One region of the Pelosinus fermentans DSM 17108 genome, then DNA from elsewhere that is predicted to be linked to it. Evidence: riboswitches for the same ligand, from Rfam matches in the RefSeq annotation. Region 1 holds a riboswitch; the other holds the start of a gene.
What was found. A riboswitch is a leader RNA that binds a small molecule or an ion and turns the genes downstream of it on or off. The one in region 1 is predicted to bind glycine.
Positions count from the first base shown of each region.

Region 2: it holds a riboswitch for glycine, as region 1 does, so the genes downstream of both, FR7_RS22195 (ABC transporter substrate-binding protein) here and gcvT (glycine cleavage system aminomethyltransferase GcvT) in region 1, are expected to answer to the same signal.

Region 1 is NZ_AKVN02000001.1:3,583,863-3,588,288, reverse strand. It holds gene FR7_RS16645 (SLBB domain-containing protein) at 1-424, shown strand, start outside; gene FR7_RS16640 (BMC domain-containing protein) at 445-996, shown strand; glycine riboswitch at 1,346-1,429, shown strand; glycine riboswitch at 1,561-1,650, shown strand; glycine riboswitch at 1,654-1,736, shown strand; gene gcvT (glycine cleavage system aminomethyltransferase GcvT) at 1,807-2,907, shown strand; gene gcvH (glycine cleavage system protein GcvH) at 2,910-3,299, shown strand; gene gcvPA (aminomethyl-transferring glycine dehydrogenase subunit GcvPA) at 3,302-4,426, shown strand, end outside.
Region 2 is NZ_AKVN02000001.1:4,841,673-4,846,098, reverse strand. It holds gene gudD (glucarate dehydratase) at 1-836, shown strand, start outside; partial or broken gene garR (2-hydroxy-3-oxopropionate reductase) at 889-1,782, shown strand; glycine riboswitch at 2,163-2,238, shown strand; glycine riboswitch at 2,247-2,346, shown strand; gene FR7_RS22195 (ABC transporter substrate-binding protein) at 2,601-3,767, shown strand; gene FR7_RS22190 (hypothetical protein) at 3,990-4,426, shown strand, end outside.

The sequences.
Region 1 (4,426 bases):
TGCATGTGATACCTTTGGCTGTTCCATGGGTTTATCTCCCCGCAGAGTGAATGCAGAATTGAAAAAGCAATTGGGAAAAGCCGGGATAAAGAATCCTCATAACAATAAACCACAGCAGGCTCTGTCAACCCGTATAAATCGTTTAATTCCTACCAAACGTTTGACAGCCCGTCTCGGTATTGCTCAATATGATGTAAAAGCACCATTGAGTGCAAACGAAGTGATTGCAAAAGAAGTTACGTTGCCTCTCTCTCAGCATATTGGAGCGCCAGCTTTACCAATTGTTAAAGTAGGAGATATAGTTAAAAAAGGTGATTTAATTGGAACTATACCTGAAGGTGCAGCGGTAGGAGCTAATTTACATGCCAGTATATCAGGAGAGATCTGTAGAGTAGACACTCGTATTGGTATTCGGGCGGTTTAGGATAACAGGGGGGACATAAGATGAAGCGTGCTATTGGTTTATTAGAATTAAAGAATATTACCAGAGGTCTTTTAGCAGCAGATGCCATGCTAAAGGCAGCTAATGTAGAGATCCTCATGGCACAAGCCATGTGCCCTGGCAAGTATGTTGTCATGGTTGCAGGTGATGTGGGAGCTGTCCAAAGCGCAGTCAAAAGCGGAACGGCAGTAAGCGGCGCTGAAAATGTTGTGGATGAATTTATACTTCCTAATTTGCATGACAGTATTTTCCCAGCATTGTCAGGCTGTACCGAAGTCAAAGAAGTAAGATCTCTGGGGGTAATTGAAAGCTATTCTGTAGCGTCTGCGATTATTGCAGCAGATACGGCAGTAAAAGCTTCCAATGTAGAATTGATCGAAGTCCGCCTGGCAAGAGGAATGGGCGGCAAAGCTATGGTGACATTAACTGGCGATGTAGGAGCGGTAACTGCTGCCGTTAAGGCTGGCAGCAATGCCATACATGACAGCGGATTTTTAGTCGATCAACTCGTATTGCCAGCACCTCACAGTGCTTTACATAAAGTCTTATTTTAATAGTAAATTCCACTAAACCTAAAGATCGTGTCTTGACTGGAAAATTCAAAGATACAGAGAATGTCATATCCAACCCGATTGGTTAGAAGCCGTGAATTTCGTGGCTTCTTTTTTACAGGAACTTCCTAGAAAAGAATGATTGTGGGACAAGGAACCTGTCCCTATGTCCCAGAGGTGGTTATAAAAGAGTGGCATAATTTGATTAAAAGCTTAATAAAATAGAATTGCAGACGGAAATGATCGATCCTCACAAATTAAACACAAGTGTTGACAGGTTAAGAGCAATCCTATATACTAAAAACCATAACATTGAAAATTCGAATTATTCACAAACTTAATAATATTCCATGTGAGGGATGCGGGAGAGATCTGATTTCAGGCGCCGAAGGAGCAAAGGCAATAAACTCTCAGGCAAAAGGACCGTATTCTAATGGAACTCTGGAAAGATCGCTATGCGGCACCCAAAGAGTAACCGAGATATTCGGGATTCTCTGGAGGTAAATAAGACAGAGGCCAACTACGTTGGTTTCTGTCTTTTTCGGTTTGGGATTAACTACATACGGAATGATGGTTGCGGGAGAGAACGCTTAACTAGCGTCACCGAAGGAGCAAAGCTTTGTTCAAACTCTCAGGTAAAAAAACCGTAACTGGACCGAACTCTGGAGAGTACACTTCGTAACTGAAAGTGTCGCCGATGGGGAGCCCCGCTGCGGGCGAATCTCTCAGGTAAAAGGACAGAGAACAAGAGTGAGTCTTCACTCTTGTTCTCTGTCCTTTTTAATGTATTAAAGAAAGATTGGAGTGGTTTTCATGACAGTAAAACAGACACCGCTTTATGAGACGCATTTGCGGTATGGTGGCAGAATTGTTGAGTTTGGCGGTTGGTCTCTCCCGGTCCAGTACACTGGAATCAAGAATGAACATCAGACCGTCAGAACAAAAGCAGGAGTATTTGACGTATCCCATATGGGAGAAGTAGTAGTTAATGGACCAGATGCACTAGCCTTTCTGCAAAGGTTAGTAACCAACGATGTCTCCAAACTGGAAAGAAATCAAATACTCTACACACCCATGTGCTATAAGCATGGGGGAACCGTAGACGATCTATTAGTTTACAAAAAGGATGCTGATCATTATCTCCTGGTTATTAATGCGGCAAACATTGAAAAAGATTGGAATTGGATGCGGGAGAATGCCGAAGAATTTGACGTTAATCTTACCAATATTTCTAATGAAACAGCCCAGATCGCCCTGCAAGGACCATTATCAGAGACGATTGTATCGAAATTGACTGATGCACCGCTTTCCGAACTAAAATATTACTGGTTTATGCCTGAAATCGATATTGCTGGCAAAAAAGTATTGTTATCGCGAACTGGATATACGGGAGAAGATGGATTTGAAATTTACTGCTGCCCGGATGATGCTACATATTTATGGGATACAATCATGGAAGTCGGGCGCCCCCTTGGATTGCTTCCCGCTGGTTTAGGTTGTCGTGACACATTGAGATTTGAAGTTTGTTTTCCTTTATATGGGCACGAACTTTCGGCCGATATTTCGCCCATTGAGGCAGGACTCGGAATATTTGTAAAGCTTGATAAGGGGGAATTTAACGGACAAGGAACGCTGCAGGAACAGAAAACCAATGGACCAAAACGCAGAATAGTTGGTTTTGAGATGATTGACCGTGGAGTAGCACGGGCTGAATATCCGATTTTAGTAGAGGGCAGCTATGTTGGAGTGGTAACGACAGGAACTTACGCTCCATCCCTTGATAAAAACCTTGGTTTGGGTATAATTCAAGCTGAATATGCAAAGGTTGGACAAAAAATAGATATTGAAATTCGCGGCAAGAATGTATCCGCCCAAGTCATTTCCAAACCATTTTATAAAAGAGAGGGGAAGTAATAATGAATATTCCAAAAGAACTAAAGTACTCCAAAGATCACGAATGGGTCAAGGTAGAAGGTAACGTTGCTATTATTGGGGTAACTGATTTTGCTCAATCACAGTTAGGTGATGTTGTATTTGTAGAATTGCCAGATGAGTTAAGTACAGTGAAAGTGGGCGATAGCTTTTCTGTCATTGAGTCAGTAAAAGCAGTATCGGATATTTATGCTCCGGTTTCCGGAAAAATTGTAAAAGTGAACCAAGCACTTACGGATTCTCCCGACCTGATCAATCAAGAACCTTATGGTGAAGGTTGGATCGTTGTTATTGAAATGTCTGACAGCAGTGAATTAGATGATCTTTTAGATAGCGATGCATATGCTCAGTTGGCGGCGGAGGGAGGACACTAGAAATGGCTTGGAGTTATCTTCCTCATACAAAAGCTGATAGACGTGAGATGCTAGATGCTGTTGGCGTTGATTCAGTGGAAAAATTATTTGAAGACGTACCAGCTGATTTGCGAATGACCAGGACATTAAATTTGCCGCCAGCCCTGCCTGAACAGGGCTTAGTTAAACATCTCAAAGCACTGGCAAAAGCGAATGCCAATCTTCAGGAATTAACCTGCTTTCTAGGTGCAGGAGCTTATGACCATTATATTCCCAGTGTAGTTCATCATATCATTGGACGCTCTGAATTTTACACTGCCTACACGCAATATCAGCCGGAGATTTCCCAGGGCTACTTGCAGGCGTTATGGGAATACCAGTCAATGATCTGCGAGATTACAGGCATGGAAGTGGCCAATGCCTCCATGTATGATGGCGGTACTGCCGTTGCTGAAGCCGCTATGATGGCGTGTGCCAGTTCTAAGAAAACGGCAATTGTAATGGCCGAGACTGTCCATCCCCATTATCGGGAGACATTTCTGACCTATGCCAAGGATAAAAAGATCGAGCTTAAATTGGCACCATATAGCGATGGTTTGACTGATTTAAACAAGATACCCCAGCTGATAGATGATTCGACAGCGGCTGTTGTCGTGCAATTTTCCAATTTTTTTGGCTGCATTGAGGATTTGAAAAGCATCGCAGAAATTGCCCACGCTAAGGGAGCATATCTGATTGCTGTCGTTGACCCTATTTCTATGGGGCTTCTGGAATCTCCCGGTGCGCTAGGTGCAGATATTGTAGTTGGGGAAGGCCAAGGCTTGGGAATTCCAATATCTTTTGGCGGTCCGTATCTCGGTTTCTTTGCAACAACGGAAAAGCTCATGAGAAAAATGCCCGGTCGAATTGTCGGTCAGACTGTGGACAATAGAGGCAATCGTGGCTTTGTACTGACGCTTCAAGCTCGTGAACAACATATTCGCCGCGAAAAGGCAACTTCAAATATTTGTTCCAACGAAGCACTTTGTGCTTTGACATCTGCCGTTTACATGAGTACTTTGGGCAAAGCAGGTTTACGGGAGGTTGCAGCACAATGCATTCAAAAAGCCCATTATGCATATCGTTCACTGACAAGTTTAAAAGGATGT
Region 2 (4,426 bases), 1.3 Mb from region 1:
ATGCAAAGAATGATTGGTACCGACTGCGCCATGAGGAGGCATTGACTCCGGAGGCTGTTGTCCGGCTGGCTGAAGCTACTCATGAGCTTTACGGTTTTAATGACTTTAAGCTAAAGGGCGGTGTGCTAAGCGGCGATCAAGAGATTGAAGCGGTTACGGCGTTGGCTGAGCGTTTCCCAAAAGCGCGTATTACCATTGATCCGAATGGTGCGTGGTCCTTGGACGAAGCAATTCGATTATGCAGCAATAAACATCACGTATTAGCTTATGCTGAAGATCCTTGTGGAGCTGAGAATGGGTATTCTGGGCGTGAAGTAATGGCTGAGTTTCGGAGGGCGACAGGGCTGCCGACTGCTACCAATATGATCGCTACTGATTGGCGTCAGATGGGGCATACTATTCAGTTACATTCGGTGGATATTCCTTTAGCTGATCCTCACTTCTGGACCATGCAAGGTTCAGTGCGAGTTGCCCAGATGTGTCATGAATGGGGATTAACCTGGGGCTCCCATTCGAATAATCACTTTGACATTTCTCTGGCAATGTTTACCCATGTGGGAGCCGCTGCGCCTGGAAAAATCGCAGCTCTAGATACTCACTGGATTTGGCAGGAAGGTCAGGAACGTTTGACTAAAGAGCCATTTAAAATAGTTGGTGGAATGGTAGCTGTTCCTGATAAGCCAGGTCTGGGAGTCGAAGTAGATATGGTGCAGATTGAGAAAGCACACAAACTCTATGTGGAGAATTGCTTAGGTGCACGGGATGATGCTATGGCGATGCAGTATCTGATTCCAAACTGGAAGTTTGATAATAAACGTCCTTGTCTGGTTCGCTAAGGAAAAGGTAAGAAGTAATACTGGTAACTTGTAATTTAAAAAAGCTGGAGGAGTCAAGAAAATGAGAATTGGATTTATTGGACTAGGAATCATGGGTAAGCCTATGAGTAAAAACTTACTTAAGGCTGGCTATGAACTGATTGTTGTAGATAGGAACCAACAGGCTGTTGATGAAGTGGTAGCCGCAGGAGCCAAGAGTGCAGCTACAGCTAAAGAAGCAGCCCAGCAGGCTGATATTATTATTACCATGCTGCCGAACTCACCACATGTAAAAGAAGTAGTTTTAGGAGAAAATGGTGTACTTGATGGGGCAAAACAAGGTACTGTTTTCATCGATATGAGTTCCATTGCTCCTTTGGTAAGTCGCGAATTAGCAGCAAAACTTGCTGAAAAAGGCGTGGAAATGTTAGATGCTCCCGTAAGCGGCGGCGAACCCAAAGCGATCGATGGTACCATGTCTGTAATGGTTGGCGGCAAGCAAGAAGTATTTGATACATGCTATCCTGTAATGAAGGCCATGGCTGGTTCTGTTGTACGGACCGGTGAAGTGGGTGCAGGAAACGTGACAAAACTTGCTAACCAGGTCATTGTTGCCCTAAATATTGCAGCAGTTTCAGAGGCATTGGTATTAGCCAGCAAAGCAGGGGTAGAACCGGATTTAGTGTACCAGGCAATCCGCGGCGGTTTAGCTGGAAGTACGGTTCTAGATGCCAAAGCACCTCTTATGATGGATCGTAAATTTGATCCGGGATTTCGTATCAACCTTCATATTAAAGATTTAGCGAACGTATTGGAAACATCCCATGATATGGGTGTTCCGCTGCCTCTGACTGCAGCGGTTATGGAAATGATGCAGGCTCTTAAAGTAGATGGCATGGGCGATGGGGATCATAGCAGTTTAGTAAAATATTACGAAAAGATGGCTAAAGTTGAAGTAAAACGCTAGGATTGCTTCGCTGACGCTCGCAATTGACAAAGGACGGGAAGAACGATTTAACCGCAGAGACGCAGAGGACGCTGAGGGGGATTTTTAACCTTATCTATCTTTTCTCTGTGTCCTCTGTGCCTCTGCGGTTCGGCATCTTTACTTCGTGTTCTTCTTTCTCTTCGCATCTTCGCGTTTCAAAAATGTTTTATTTCTCCCGTCTATTTCTGTGTTCTCTGCTCCTGGTGTGGTTCGATTTTGTTTTATATGTTCAGCCAGAATAGAATAAAAAGACAAAGATGCTGAAAAAACTTACTTATTTACTATTGAATTATTTGATGTGTTGTTTTATAATAATACTTACAGCAAATGTACTTGCTACAACTACATATGTTTTCCGGATGAAGTTTGCGGGAGAGTGGCTTAATAGCCCGCCGAAGGAGTAAAACTCTCAGGCACTCGGACCACCGAGTAGAACCGTAAATGGACGGGACTCTGGAGAGACTCTTATACAGGGCGCCGAAGGTGAAACACAGCAATTATATTGCTGACAAATCTCTCAGGCAAAAGGACAGAGACAAATTCGTAATATACGGGGATGATTTAGATCTCTTTATATTGTGATGCTGAAAACGCTTTTAGCGTATTCATTTGTTTATCCAGAGTCAAATCACTTAGTGATTTGACTCTTTGTTTTTTGCTGCTTATTTTTTCATTGATAAATAAGCAGCAAAAGAATCACTCTCACCTAGTCTGACGTGTCTTTGCCGTAGGAAGCATCCAGAGTGCATTAAAGGTGTATTTTGTGCAGTTACATGATTAAAAAGGGAGACGATGATATGAGAAAATCGGGTTTTAAACTTGTGGTGGTATCTCTAGTGGTTTTAGTATTAGCAGGAATGTTGACAGGTTGTGGTGATTCTGCTTCCAAGGATATTAAAATTGGTGTTTTGAATGAAATGACTGGCGGTAATGCTACCATGGGTACCTCATCTGCCAATGGTGCCAAAATGGCAATTAAAGAGGCCAATGAGAAAGGCGGTATTCTTGGAAAGCAAATTCAGGCTGTGATTGCTGATAATAAAAGTGAACCTTCTGAGTCAGCCAACGCGATGACCAAGCTTGCATCTCAGGATAAAGTTGTAGCAGTAACGGGTATTTTTGCGAGCTCTAACGCAATTGCCACCTCTAGTGTGGCAGAGGCGACTAAAGTTCCCTTTGTTGCTGTAGGTGCGACAAACCCTAAGGTAACAGTGGATGAAGCAAGTGGTAAAGTTAAAAATTATACTTTCCGCGTGTGTTTTATCGATCCCTTTCAAGGCACAGTGGGTGCCAATTTTGCGTTGAACACGCTGCATTTGAATAAGGCTGTCATATTAGTAGATAACAGCAGTGATTATAGCAAAGGATTATCTACCTTCTTCAAAGAGGCCTATATAAAAGGCGGCGGGAGTATTTTAGCGGAAGAAGCGTATTTGCAGAAAGATCAGGATTTCAAGACCATCTTAACCAAAATAAAAGCGATAAATGCTGAAATTATTTATATTCCCGGCTATTATGAAGAAGTAGGAAAAATTGTGAAGCAAGCCCGAGAAATTGGTATTACGGTGCCAATACTAGGGGGAGACGGCTGGGACTCACCAAAACTAGTGGAGGTTGGAACTAGCGCAGCACTAAATAATACCTATTTTACCAACCATTATTCGGTGGATGATACCAGTGCTACTTCGCAAGCTTTTGTAGAAGCATATAAAAAACAATATGGCCAAGTGCCGGATGCGATGGCTGTACTAGGCTATGATGCGGCAAATATCATTATTGATGCCATTAAACGCGCCAATAGCCTTGATCCAGAAAAAATTCGTGAAGCCTTGGCTGGGACAAAAGACTATCCAGCAATAACAGGGAGCACAACATTAAATGCTACTCATGATGCAGTAAAAAGTGTTGTAATTATTGAAATGAAAGATGGCAAACAAGTGTTTAAAGCAACTGTTAAACCTTAGTAAATCAATTTATTATAATTTCACCATCGTAATTTAAGATTGTCTAAGAACTGGAAAAAGATCATGCATTGATAGCATGGTCTTTTTTCAATTAAGGATGTATAAAAATAATTCTGCTTTTTTCACATTTCCTCTATTGGAGGCATACCATATATAAAAGATATAAAAGGAAGAAGTTTAATCGATTAAACTTTATATAGTATTTTCATAAGGAGGGATAGTGTGGAAGAGGATAGAAAATCAAAATATTGCGATGGCTGCTGTGATCTCATATTTGAAACATTGTCAGCCAATCGACCGCCTGCGATTGCTTTGTCATTTTGGCTGCAGGCCACCGCTACAGGTGAAATTTGTGGCAGAGGAAATGAAGGGCATATTCAAATAGCGGCCCAAGGTTTAATCCCCCTTGGCGTATATACGGTGTTCTTTGTTACGGATCGAGGTGTCTGGCCTGCGGCTCCTTTAGGAGTGGTGTATACTTCCGATGGTTTTGATCCCAATCGCTTAATTGTAAATAGTAATGGAACGCTGAGTTATTATGTTGCTCCACTGGATTATAATCCTCTGCGAGGGATTCCAACACCTAGCGGCTTGGCAAAGATTACAAGTGTCATCATTTCGTTTCATTCCAATCGCCTAACGAATGGAATCAGCTTAGG